Regions from separate parts of the Streptomyces sp. NBC_00057 genome, predicted to be linked through region 2. Evidence: riboswitches for the same ligand, from Rfam matches in the RefSeq annotation. Region 2 holds a riboswitch; the other holds the start of a gene.

Region 1 (5,481 bases), 3.2 Mb from region 2:
GCCCCGGCGGGCAGGGCGTTGCTCCGGGTCGCCCCGGGGGCGCGCAGCGGGCGGCGCAGCCGGACCGGGCCGGTGGTCGAGGCGGTCATCCGCGGCGGCGGCGGGCCTGCACGACTGCGGCTATGCCGAGGAGGAGAACGGCGCCGACCCCGACCAGCACCCCGGCGGACGGTCCGCCTCCGGAGCCGCCGGAGTCCCCCGAGCCGTCGGCGGCGGAATCGGCCGGGGACGCGGATGCGGACGCGGCAGGCGCCTCGTGCCCGTTGCCCGACACCTGTTCGCCGCAGCCCGAGTCCGGATAGCCGGATATGGCACAGAGCAGCGCGTCGCTGCTGTAGCGCAGCGGTTTGGCCACCGAGGCGAGCGCCTCCGCGGTGCTCGCGTCCGGGGCGACCTGCGCGCACGCGGTACGCAGCGCGGGCGGAGTCTCGCCGGCCGGGGCGTCCGCCGCCGTGCCCGGGTCGATGACCAGCGCGACCCGCTTGGTGCCGTCCTCGGCCGGGGTGTCCGCGCAGATCTTCGCGAAGCCGGGGGAGTGGCGCGGCTTCGCCGAGTCCTGGGAGTCCTCGCTCACCGAGAACCGGAAGCCCTGCACCGCGCCGTCGTCCGGCCGGACCAGGGACGGGCCCTGGGTGGCGTACGTCCAGCCGGTGCCGGAGCCCTCCCAGAACGACCAGTACCGGTACCCGGCCGCCTGGGCCGTCCCCGCGCCGAGCACGGCCAGGACGGCGCCCACCACCAGGAGAGCGGCGGCCCTTCCCGCCCGCCTCACAGCTGCTGGTTCTTCCGGCGGCCGCTGATCAGGAAGCCGGCGCCCGCACCGACGACGAGGCCGATGCCGACGTACCACCACACGCCGCCGATCACGTCGTCCCCGCTGTGGACCTGGTCCTTCTCCGTGGCCACGTACCCGGTGTCGGCGGACGGGTCGGGCGTCGTGATGGCCGCGGGGGCGGGACCGGTCGCGTTCAGCTTGTCGACCAGGTTGACGCCGCCGAAGTCGCGGGCGTCCGCGCCGGTCGCGTGCGCGGCGAGGGTGAGCTGCGCGTAGGCGGCGGGACCGTTCTGCTCGGCCCAGGCCGCGGAGTTCTTCTTCAGCCAGGCCACGGCCTTGGCCGCCTTGTCCTGGTGGCCCGCGGCCGACAGCGCGACGACCGCGTCCGCGGTGTTGCCGAAGTCGGGCTGCGGGGTGGAGTCGGTGGCGCCGGGCATCGGCGCCAGGTCGAGATGACCGTTGGTCGCGAGGGCGCCCGCGAGGAAGTGGGCGCCGTTCTGGGCTGCCTGCTCGGGTGTGAGCTCCGATCCCGGGTGGCAGCTGGGCGCCTTGACCGCGGCGTTGTCCCCGACGGCCAGGCCCTTGCCCATCGTGCCGAGCACGGCGGCCGCGGTGGCGTCCGCGTTGGCGGCGAGCTTCCCCTTCTTGTCGGGCTGGTAGGCGAAGGCGCCGCCGTCCTTGCCGCCGCACGGGATCGCGAGATCGATCAGTGCGTCGTAGGGGGTCTTGCCGCCCGGGGTCGTGATGTCCGCGATCCGCTGGCCCTGCCGGGCGAGGGCGCCGATCACCAGCGAGGTGGAGTTCGCGTCACTGGGGCTGCCCGCGGTGTAGCCCCAGCCGCCGTCCTCGTTCTGTACGGACTTCAGCCAGCGCACCGAGTTGTTCACGATGTCCCGGTGCCCGCCCACCTCGACGAGCGCCTGGACGGCGGCTGCGGTGGCATTGGTGTCCAGCACGGTCTTCTCGGTGCACGGCTGGGAGACATCGGGCCGGTACGAGGCGTAGGCGCCGTTGCCGCACTGCTGGGCGATCAGCCAGTCCACCGACTTCGTGGCGGGCGTGACGCCCTCGACCCGCTGGGCGAGGAAGGCCAGCGACTGCCGCCAGACACCGTCGTACGTGGGGTCCTTCGTCCCGTACAGCCCGGAAGGCAGTGCGACGGACGGCGAGGGTGACGGGGACGGCGCTGCGACCGCGACCGGGGCAGCGGCCGCACAGAGCACGGTGGCGGTGGCGGCGAGCATTGCTGCGCTGCGGCGTACGGTCATGGCGGGCGGGGCCTCTCCTGCGGGGGGAACCGGGCACAGGCACGCTCACGCACCAGGCTCCGGCTCCGTATACCTCGACGGTGCCGACCACCGGGGTTCCGGTGGTGCGAGCCGGTCACGACCGCGGACAGGGCATTCCGACTCACCGTCTCCTACGACGGTTCACGGCTGCGTGGTCAGTGCCGGATTTGCACCGGCTTCCCCCTGAACGGGCATGATGACGACTCGCACACTCTACCGGGACGCGGATTTCCCGGACCGGGGTGGGGAGGAGAGGCGGGGCAGCAGGCCGGCCCCTGATGATCGCCGGTGCGGCGGATGCCTGGCAGCGCAGCGGCGCTCGACCTGGTTGTCGGTCAGGACGGCCGCCTCGCGGTACAGAGTCGTCGCACCGGCCGCGTCGCCGGTCATCTGCACCAGGTGGGCGCGCGTGGCGCGTTCCCGTTGCCGGGTGAGAGGGTCCTGATCCAGTCCGTGGCGCCGGTTGAGGTCGTCGAGCAGCGCCAGCCCTCGGGCCGGTCCGTAGGCTTGGGCGACGGCGACCACCCGGCTCAGCCGCACCGGCGCGGTCGGGGTGAGCCGTTCCAGCCACAGGTACAGCATCGCGATCTGCGGCCAGTCCGTTTGTTCCGGCGTCGTGGCCGCCGCGTGCAGGGACGCGATCGCCGCCTGCAACTGGTACGGGCCCGTCTCGCGCCGGTTCCAGACGCCGTCGATCAGCTGGGTGCCCTCGCGGATGAGATCGCGATTCCACCGCGTGCGGTCCTGTTCGTCCAGCGGCACCAGCCCGCCGTCGTCGCCGGTGCGGGCCGCGCGCCGCGACTCGGTGAGCAACATCAGTGCCAGCAGGCCGGTCGCCTCGGCGCCATCCGGTACGGCGTCTCTGAGCATCCGGGTCAGCCGGATCGCCTCACCAGTCAGGTCGATGCGGGCGAGTTCGTCACCGGTGGAGGCCGTGTAGCCCTCGTTGAAGATGAGATAGAGCACCCGCATGACGGCGGTCGTCCGGCTGTGCCGGTCGGCGGCGGTCGGTGGGGTGAAGCGGGCCCCGGCGCGGGCCAGCCGCTGTTTGGCGCGGCTGATTCGGGTACCCATGGTGGTCTCGGTCGTTCCGTAGGCGTGCGCGATCTCGGCTGTCGTCAGGCCGCCGACCGCGCAGCGTGAGCGCCACCTGGGAGACCGGGCTCAGCGCGGGGTGGCAGCAGAGCAGCAGCAGGGTGAGGCCGTCGTCACTCTCCTGCGCAGGGCCCGCCCGGCGGGTCGGTTCCTGCATGGCCAGTTCGGCCATGCCCACTTCCTGCTCGCGCCGGCGCCGCGCCTGCTCGGAGCGGAGCAGAAAAGGGTTCTCGCGGCTACCTCGGAGTCGCCGGCCCGTTCTCGACACTTCTGTGCATGTGATGTGGATCACGCCGAGGGGGTGTCGAGAACCCGGACCCGGCCACGAGGTAACCAGCGGAACCCACCAAGGAGGACGAGATGTCTGAGACCAACCATCCGAGCGCCGAACTGAAGGCCCTGGACCGCCTGGTCGGCACCTGGGCGGTGACCGGCGGAGCCGAGGGAACCGTGCGGTACGAGTGGATGCCCGGCCGGTTCCTCCTGGAAGGTCGTTCTTTCTTGCCACCTGCGCCTGTTTCGCGTGGCGGGTGGACCTCAGCTCTTGACGGCCTCTGCGATCTGTAGGGCGGCCTGGGCGGGCGTGAGGTGCGTGGTGTCGACGACCTCGGCCTCGCCGTGCAGCCAGGTGCGGGCCGCCTCGGCGTAGGGCTCAAGGTGTTCGAGACGGAATGGGGAGGGGCCCATAAGAGTGTCCCTCTCGATGCGCCCGCGGAGGGTGTCTTGGTCGGCGTGGAGGACGAAGTGTCGTACCGGGATGGCATGTTGGGCGAGGCCCGTGCTGATCTCGCGCCAGTACTGCTCGACCAGGACAGTCATGGGGATCACCAGAGTGCCGCCGGTGTAGTCGAGTACGTGGCGGGCGGTCTCGACGACGAGCGGCCGCCACGGCGGCCAGTGCTGGAAGTTGCCCGTCCAGGGCAGCGCTGGCGTGATGTCCATGAGTGTCTCGCCGACCTTCTCGGCGTCGAACACCCGTGAATCCGGGATCAGTTGCTGCACGAGTGCACTGGTCGTCGTCTTGCCTGCGCCATGGGTGCCGTTGAGCCATACGATCATGGGACCCGACGCTAGCGCTGTACGGGCCGTGGGAACAGGCACAGCAGAAATCCGGTACGGCTTCGGCTTTTCTCAGGGTGGTGTCAACCACCAAGATCAGGTGTCACCTATCTCGAAAAGTCGCAGCTGACCATTGCGGCCGGCGAGCGAGTTGATCTTTGTTTGGCGACGGTACCTGCGGATGTCGTTGCAGAGCGCATAGGGTCGCCGGCATGGCACTGCGACCTGTTCAGGTGAACATAAAGGCTCTTGATGACTCGGCGGTCGGCCGGTTCTGGGCGGAGGCGCTCGGCTGGAGTGCTTACAGCGAGGGACCCGGCGTGACCAACGTTGAACCCGTCGGCGGCTTCGTTTGGCCGGACCCGGTCGCCGTCTGCGTCGACGTCGTTACCGTCCCGGAACCCAAGACGACAACAAAGAACCGTGTGCACCTCGATCTCGCCACCACCTCTGCGGCCCATCAGGCGGAGTTGGTCGCGCGCCTCCAGGCTCTCGGTGCGACGCCCGCCCAGGTGGGCCAGGGCGACGTGCCGTGGACGGTCCTCGCCGACCCGGAGGGCAACGAGTTCTGCGTGCTGGAGCCTCGGGAGATCTACCGGGACACCGGGCCGATCGCCGCGGTGGTGGTCGACTGCGCGGATCCGCGGGCCATGGCCCGGTTCTGGGACGAGGCGATGGACTGGACCCTGCACGAGGTCACCGACGATCATGCGGTGCTGCGCTCCGCCAAGGGTGCCGGCCCGTATCTCGAGTTCCTCCGCACGCCCGACGCGAAGACCGTGCCAGACCGCGTCCACCTTGACCTGCTGCCGTACCCCGGTGACGACAAAGAGACGGAGGTGGCCCGGCTGCGGGCCCTCGGCGCCACCGACATCGACCTCGGCCGGGGCGACGTCCCGTGGACGTGCCTGGCCGACCCGGAGGGCCACGAGTTCTGCGTCCTCGCCCCGTCCTGACGCGGAGCCTTGACGACATCCCGACACGTGAGCCTTGTGTGCTCATGTGTCATGCTCCCGGGCGGGCTGGGCTGCGGCGTCTTGGCCAACTCGGGCATGTCAAACCGCGATGTACGTCACCGGCTCGCTCCCCGCCACCGCCTCCGCACGCCCCAGCTTCACCAGCCGTCGCAGATGCGCCTCCGCCTCCGAGACGGCGATGCTCCGCGAGCCGTGCGGGATCTGCGCCCAGGGCCGGTTCCACTCCATCCGCTCGGCCAGCTGCCACGGCGTCAGCGGGGTGGCCAGCAGCTTGAGCAGCCCGGTC
Region 2 (5,481 bases):
GCGCAGGACGCCTCGTACGCCGCGAGCATGATCCGCTCGGAGATCTTCGTGGAGAGCGCGCGGGCCTCGGGGGAGTCGAACGGCAGCCGCAGCTGGAAGAAGACGTCCTGCAGACCCATCGCGCCCAGGCCGACGGGGCGCCACTTCGCATTGGACCGGCCGGCCTGCTCGGTCGGGTAGAAGTTGATGTCGACGACCCGGTCGAGGAAGGTCACGGCGGTGCGGACGGTCGCGTCCAGCCGCTCCCAGTCGATGCCACCGTCGGCGACGAACGCACCGAGGTTCACCGAACCCAGGTTGCAGACGGCCGTCTCGCCGTCATCGGTGACTTCGAGGATCTCGGTGCACAGATTCGACGAGTGGACGACGCGGCCCGGCTCGGCGGTCTGGTTCGCGGTCCGGTTGGAGGCGTCCTTGAACGTCATCCAGCCCTGGCCGGTCTGCGCGAGGGTGCGCATCATCCGGCCGTACAACTCACGGGCCGGCATCGACTTGCGGGCCAGCCCCTTGGCCTCGGCTGCGCGGTACGCGGCGTCGAACTCCTCGCCCCACAGGTCGACCAGCTCGGGCACGTCCGCCGGGGAGAACAGCGACCAGTCGCCGTCCGCGTCGACCCGGCGCATGAACTCGTCCGGGATCCAGTGCGCCAGGTTGAGGTTGTGCGTACGCCGCTGGTCCTCACCCGTGTTGTCGCGCAGCTCCAGGAACTCCTCGATGTCCGCGTGCCAGGTCTCCAGGTAGACGGCGGCGGCGCCCTTGCGGCGGCCACCCTGGTTGACCGCGGCGACGGAGGCGTCGAGCGTCTTCAGGAACGGCACGATGCCGTTGGAGTGCCCGTTGGTGCCGCGGATCAGTGAACCGCGGGCGCGGATGCGGGAGTACGAGAGACCGATGCCGCCCGCGTGCTTGGAGAGCCGCGCCACCTGGTGGTAGCGGTCGTAGATCGAGTCGAGCTCGTCGAGCGGGGAGTCCAGCAGATAGCAGGAGGACATCTGCGGATGCCGCGTGCCGGAGTTGAACAGGGTCGGCGAGGACGGCAGGTAGTCGAGCCGGCTCATCAGCCCGTACAGTGCCGCGACTTCGTCCAGGGCGCGCTTCGAGTCGTCCTCGGCGAGCCCGGCCGCGACGCGCAGCATGAAGTGCTGCGGCGTCTCGATGACCTGGCGGGTGTGCGGGTGACGCAGCAGATAGCGGCTGTGCAGGGTCCGCAGCCCGAAGTAACCGAAGCGGTCGTCGGCGCCGTCGGTCAGTGAACGCTCCACCAGCGCGTCGAGCGCGGCCGCGTGCAGCGCGACGAACTCGGCGGTACGGTCCGCGATCAGGCCCTCTCGGTGCCCGACGGCCACCGAGGCGGAGAAGGAGACCACGCCCTGACCCGCCGCCTCGTCCGCGATGGTGCGGGTCAGCAGCCTGGCCGCGAGCCGGGAGTAGGCAGGGTCCTCGGAGATCAGCCCCGCGGCGGCCTCCGTGGCCAGCGAGCGCAACTCTGCCTCGTCCGACCGGGCGTTACGGCCGCGCAGCGCGGCGGCGGCGACGCGACCGGGGTCGGTGTCGGGCAGATCGACGGTGAGGTCGGTCAGGGTCCGCAGCAGTGCGGTCCCCGGTCCGTCGTGTGCGGTTCCCTCGGACTCGGCCGCTTCGGACACGGCGACTGAAGCCGGATCGGCTGGCGCGATGGTCACGTGGTGCTCTCCCTCGCTCGGCTCGGGGCCGGCGGGGAGCGGGGCAGCCGGGCAGAGGCGGGCCCGCGTCGGGCAGCACTCATTGCGGCGTCCACCGGCCCATCCGCGAGGCCCGGACGTCTGGCATCCGGTTCGGTCGAGCCGGATGCGCTGTCGGCAGGTCCTCGGACTTACTTGCGGGTGCACAAAAGTGCACCGAATACACCGTTGCGGGACAGTTCCGGATTCGCACCGGATTTCCCTGCGGCGACAGCGAGCACGAGCATACATGTGGGGGCCGCTGGATGGGACGGCCCCCACATGTTGTGTCGCGCAGTAGAAGTCGAGCCCACAGGACTAGCCGTGAGATCCCCTGTCGGAGCAGGCGGACGGCCCGCCACGCCCCGCTGAAGGGGGCGCGACGGGCCGTCATCCGGCCGTGGGAGCGGTCGTCAGTGGCCGCCGCCCGGGGCCCCCGCCGTGGCCGGCGGGAGCTCCGCCCGGACGCCCGGGTCGCCCGCGTCGGCCGTGTAGTCGGCCGGGGAGGTCTCGTCGGTCCCGGCGGGTGCCTTCACGGCGTTCAGGACGAGGGTGAGCACCACCGTCACCACCACGTTCAGCGCGAACGCGGTCAGACCGATGTAGCCGATCTCGCCGATGCCCGGGATCTCCTTGGACGACCCGCCGAAGTGCGCCTGGGTCGGGCTGGCGACCCCGTACGCGGCCACCGTCCCGTACACCATGCCGACCGCCCAGCCCGCGAGCAGTGCCCAGCGGTGGAACCAGCGGGTGAACAGGCCGCCGACCAGGGCCGGCATCGTCTGGAGGATCCAGATCCCGCCGAGCAGCTGGAAGTTGATCGCGACCGTCTTGTCCATGGTGAGGACAAAGGCGAGCGCGCCGACCTTCACCAGCAGCGACACCAGCTTGGAGACCTTGGTCTCCTGTTCCGGGGTCGCGTCCGGCTTCAGGAAGTCCTTGTAGATGTTGCGGGTGAAGAGGTTCGCCGCGGCGATCGACATGATCGCGGCGGGCACCAGAGCGCCGATGCCGATGGCGGCGAACGCGACCCCCGCGAACCAGTCGGGGAACATGTTCTCGAACAGTTGGGGGATGGCCAACTGCCCGTTGTCCACCTTGATCCCGGCGGCGATCGCCATGAAGCCGAGCAGCGCCAGCAGGCCCAGCATCAGCGAGTACAGCGGCAGGATCGTGGTGTTGCGCCGGATCACATTGCGGCTGCGGCTGGAGAGCGTCGCCGTGATCGAGTGCGGATACATGAAGAGCGCCAGCGCCGAGCCCAGGGCCAGTGTGGCGTAACCCCATTGGCCCGCTTCACCCGGCGCGAGCGCGCCGCGCGGCTTGCCGGTTGCCGGGTTGGTCTGGGAGAACGCATCGCCCGCCTTGGCGAAGATGTCGTCGAAGCCGCCGAGCTTGATCGGGATGTAGATGATCGCCACTACGATGACCAGGTAGATCAGTCCGTCCTTGACGAACGCGATCAGCGCCGGCGCCCGCAGACCGGACGAGTAGGTGTACGCGGCGAGCACCGCGAACGCGATCAGCAGCGGCAGGTCCTTGACGAACCAGTGGGTGTTCTCTCCACCGCCCACGCCCATCACGTCCAGCACGGCCTGGATGCCGACGAGTTGGAGTGCGATGTACGGCATCGTGGCCAGGATGCCCGTGACGGCGACCGCCAGCGAGAGCCCCTTCGAGCCGAAGCGCCCGCGGACGAAGTCCGAGGTGGTCACGTACCCGTGCTTGTGCGAGACCGACCACAGGCGCGGCAGGAAGGTGAAGATCAGCGGGTACACGAGGATCGTGTACGGCACGGCGAAGAAGCCTGCCGCGCCCGCCGCGTAGATCGCCGCGGGAACGGCGACGAAGGTGTACGCGGTGTACAGGTCGCCGCCGAGCAGGAACCAGGTGACCCAGGTGCCGAACGAACGTCCGCCCAGGCCCCATTCGTCGAGGCTGGCGTCGTTCTCGGCCTTCCGCCAGCGCGCCGCCAGGAAGCCCATGACCGTGACGGCCAGGAAGAAGAAGATGAAGACGCCGAGCGCGACGCCGTTCACGCCGTCCTTCATGCCGAAGCACCCCCCTTGCGGGCGCGCTGGTCACGCTGCCACAGCTTGTACGCGATCACCGTGAGTGCGGTGGAGATCAGCACCCAGAGCATCTGGTACCAGTAGAAGAACGGAATGCCGATGAAGGTGGGGTCCACCTTCGCATACGAACTCACCCAGAGCATCGCCACGAACGGCGCGATGAGACAGAGGGCGATGACCACCCGCACGGGTGTGACTGTGGGCGGTTTTCCTTCTGGGTCTGCTGGCATACGGCGACTCCGTCCCCTCGCTGATCACCTGGTGTAATGCGCAGGAAATCTAGGGGAGGCTTCCGGTCACCGTCACCCCCTGTCCGCATTGCGGTCCGGCAACGGTCCCGTGCGCGGGCACGAACGTTCGGAATGTTGTCAAACGTACGACACTTGGTCTGCACCAGGCGTGTCAACGGCCCCCGTGGAGTGGTGGATTCCACGGGGGCCGCGACGGTCGCACCCAGGAGTGCGGTGGCCGGAATCAGTCGGCCGACGCACCCGGACTTCAGTCCGTCGGCCGCTTCAGGCGCGCCACGAACTTGTACCGGTCGCCCCGGTAGACCGAGCGCACCCACTCCACCGGTTCGCCCTGCCCGTCGAGCGAGTGCCGGGACAGCATCAGCATCGGCAGGCCCACATCCGTACCGAGCAGTCCGGCCTCGCGCGGGGTGGCGAGCGAGGTCTCGATGGTCTCCTCGGCCTCGGCCAGCCGGACGTCGTACACCTCCGCCAGGGCGGTGTAGAGCGAGGCGTACTTCACCAGCGAACGGCGCAGCGCCGGAAAGCGTTTGGCCGAGAGGTGCGTGGTCTCGATCGCCATCGGCTCCCCGCTGGCGAGCCGCAGCCGTTCGATCCGCAGCACTCGCCCACCGGCCGTGATGTCGAGCAGTCCGGCGAGCGTGTCGTCCGCCGTGACGTAGCCGATGTCCAGCAACTGGGACGTCGGTTCGAGTCCTTGGGCGCGCATGTCCTCGGTGTACGAGGTGAGCTGCAGAGCCTGTGAGACCTTCGGCTTGGCGACGAAGGTGCCCTTGCCCTGGATGCGCTCCAGCCGACCCTCGACGACCAGTTCCTGGAGTGCCTGGCGCACGGTCGTGCGCGAGGTGTCGAACTCGGCGGCCAGGGTCCGTTCCGGTGGCACGGGGGTGCCCGGCGGCATGGTGTCCGTCATGTCGAGGAGATGTCGCTTCAGCCGGTAGTACTTCGGGACACGCGCCGTCCGTGTGGCCGCGCCCGTCTCGTTCTCCGTACTGCCCCCGTCGCCCATGGCCCGCCTTCCCGACTGCTGCGTTGCTGCCGTCACCGGCTCCTCCGTCTGTCGCGGCTCACATGGTGGCACGGTCCGGTCACGGCTCGTCGCCCTCCCCCAGGTGTCGGTCCTGTAACGGACGCGAGTGCACTTCTTATACACCCTTGACACCCTTAAAGGTCTAGGCCAAGCTCCCGGTTCTGGTCTAAACCATTAAAGGCCAGGTCCAGCCCCAGCAGTACTCGTCGAATGTCTTCGCGGTGGGCGGGGTTGCGGTATCCCTGAGGAGGGTTTGGCGTGAAGCGCAAGCTCATCGCGGCGGTCGGCGTCGCGGGCATGATGATCGGCCTCGCGGCGTGTGGGTCCGACGACGGCGACAGCAACAGCGGTAAGAAGACCGGCCCGGACAGCTACAAGGGTGAGACGCTCACCGTCTGGACGATGTCCGGATCGAACCCGCCCGGGTG

What was found. A riboswitch is a leader RNA that binds a small molecule or an ion and turns the genes downstream of it on or off. The one in region 2 is predicted to bind cobalamin.
Region 1: it holds a riboswitch for cobalamin, as region 2 does, so the genes downstream of both, OG953_RS30070 (prenyltransferase/squalene oxidase repeat-containing protein) here and OG953_RS14785 (ribonucleoside-diphosphate reductase subunit alpha) in region 2, are expected to answer to the same signal.

The regions. Positions count from the first base shown of each region.
Region 1 covers NZ_CP108256.1:6,395,413-6,400,893, forward strand. Annotated here, with positions in the region: gene OG953_RS30060 (energy-coupling factor transporter transmembrane component T) at 1-89, opposite strand, end outside; gene OG953_RS30065 (SCO2322 family protein) at 86-772, opposite strand; gene OG953_RS30070 (prenyltransferase/squalene oxidase repeat-containing protein) at 769-2,043, opposite strand; cobalamin riboswitch at 2,152-2,287, opposite strand; gene OG953_RS30075 (RNA polymerase sigma factor) at 2,278-3,138, opposite strand; gene OG953_RS30080 (hypothetical protein) at 3,520-3,726, shown strand; gene OG953_RS30085 (ATP-binding protein) at 3,697-4,218, opposite strand; gene OG953_RS30090 (VOC family protein) at 4,431-5,174, shown strand; gene OG953_RS30095 (MBL fold metallo-hydrolase) at 5,274-5,481, opposite strand, start outside.
Region 2 covers NZ_CP108256.1:3,212,813-3,218,293, reverse strand. Annotated here, with positions in the region: gene OG953_RS14785 (ribonucleoside-diphosphate reductase subunit alpha) at 1-1,682, opposite strand, end outside; cobalamin riboswitch at 1,820-1,961, opposite strand; gene mctP (monocarboxylate uptake permease MctP) at 2,114-3,751, opposite strand; gene OG953_RS14775 (DUF3311 domain-containing protein) at 3,748-4,002, opposite strand; gene OG953_RS14770 (GntR family transcriptional regulator) at 4,271-5,032, opposite strand; gene OG953_RS14765 (extracellular solute-binding protein) at 5,312-5,481, shown strand, end outside.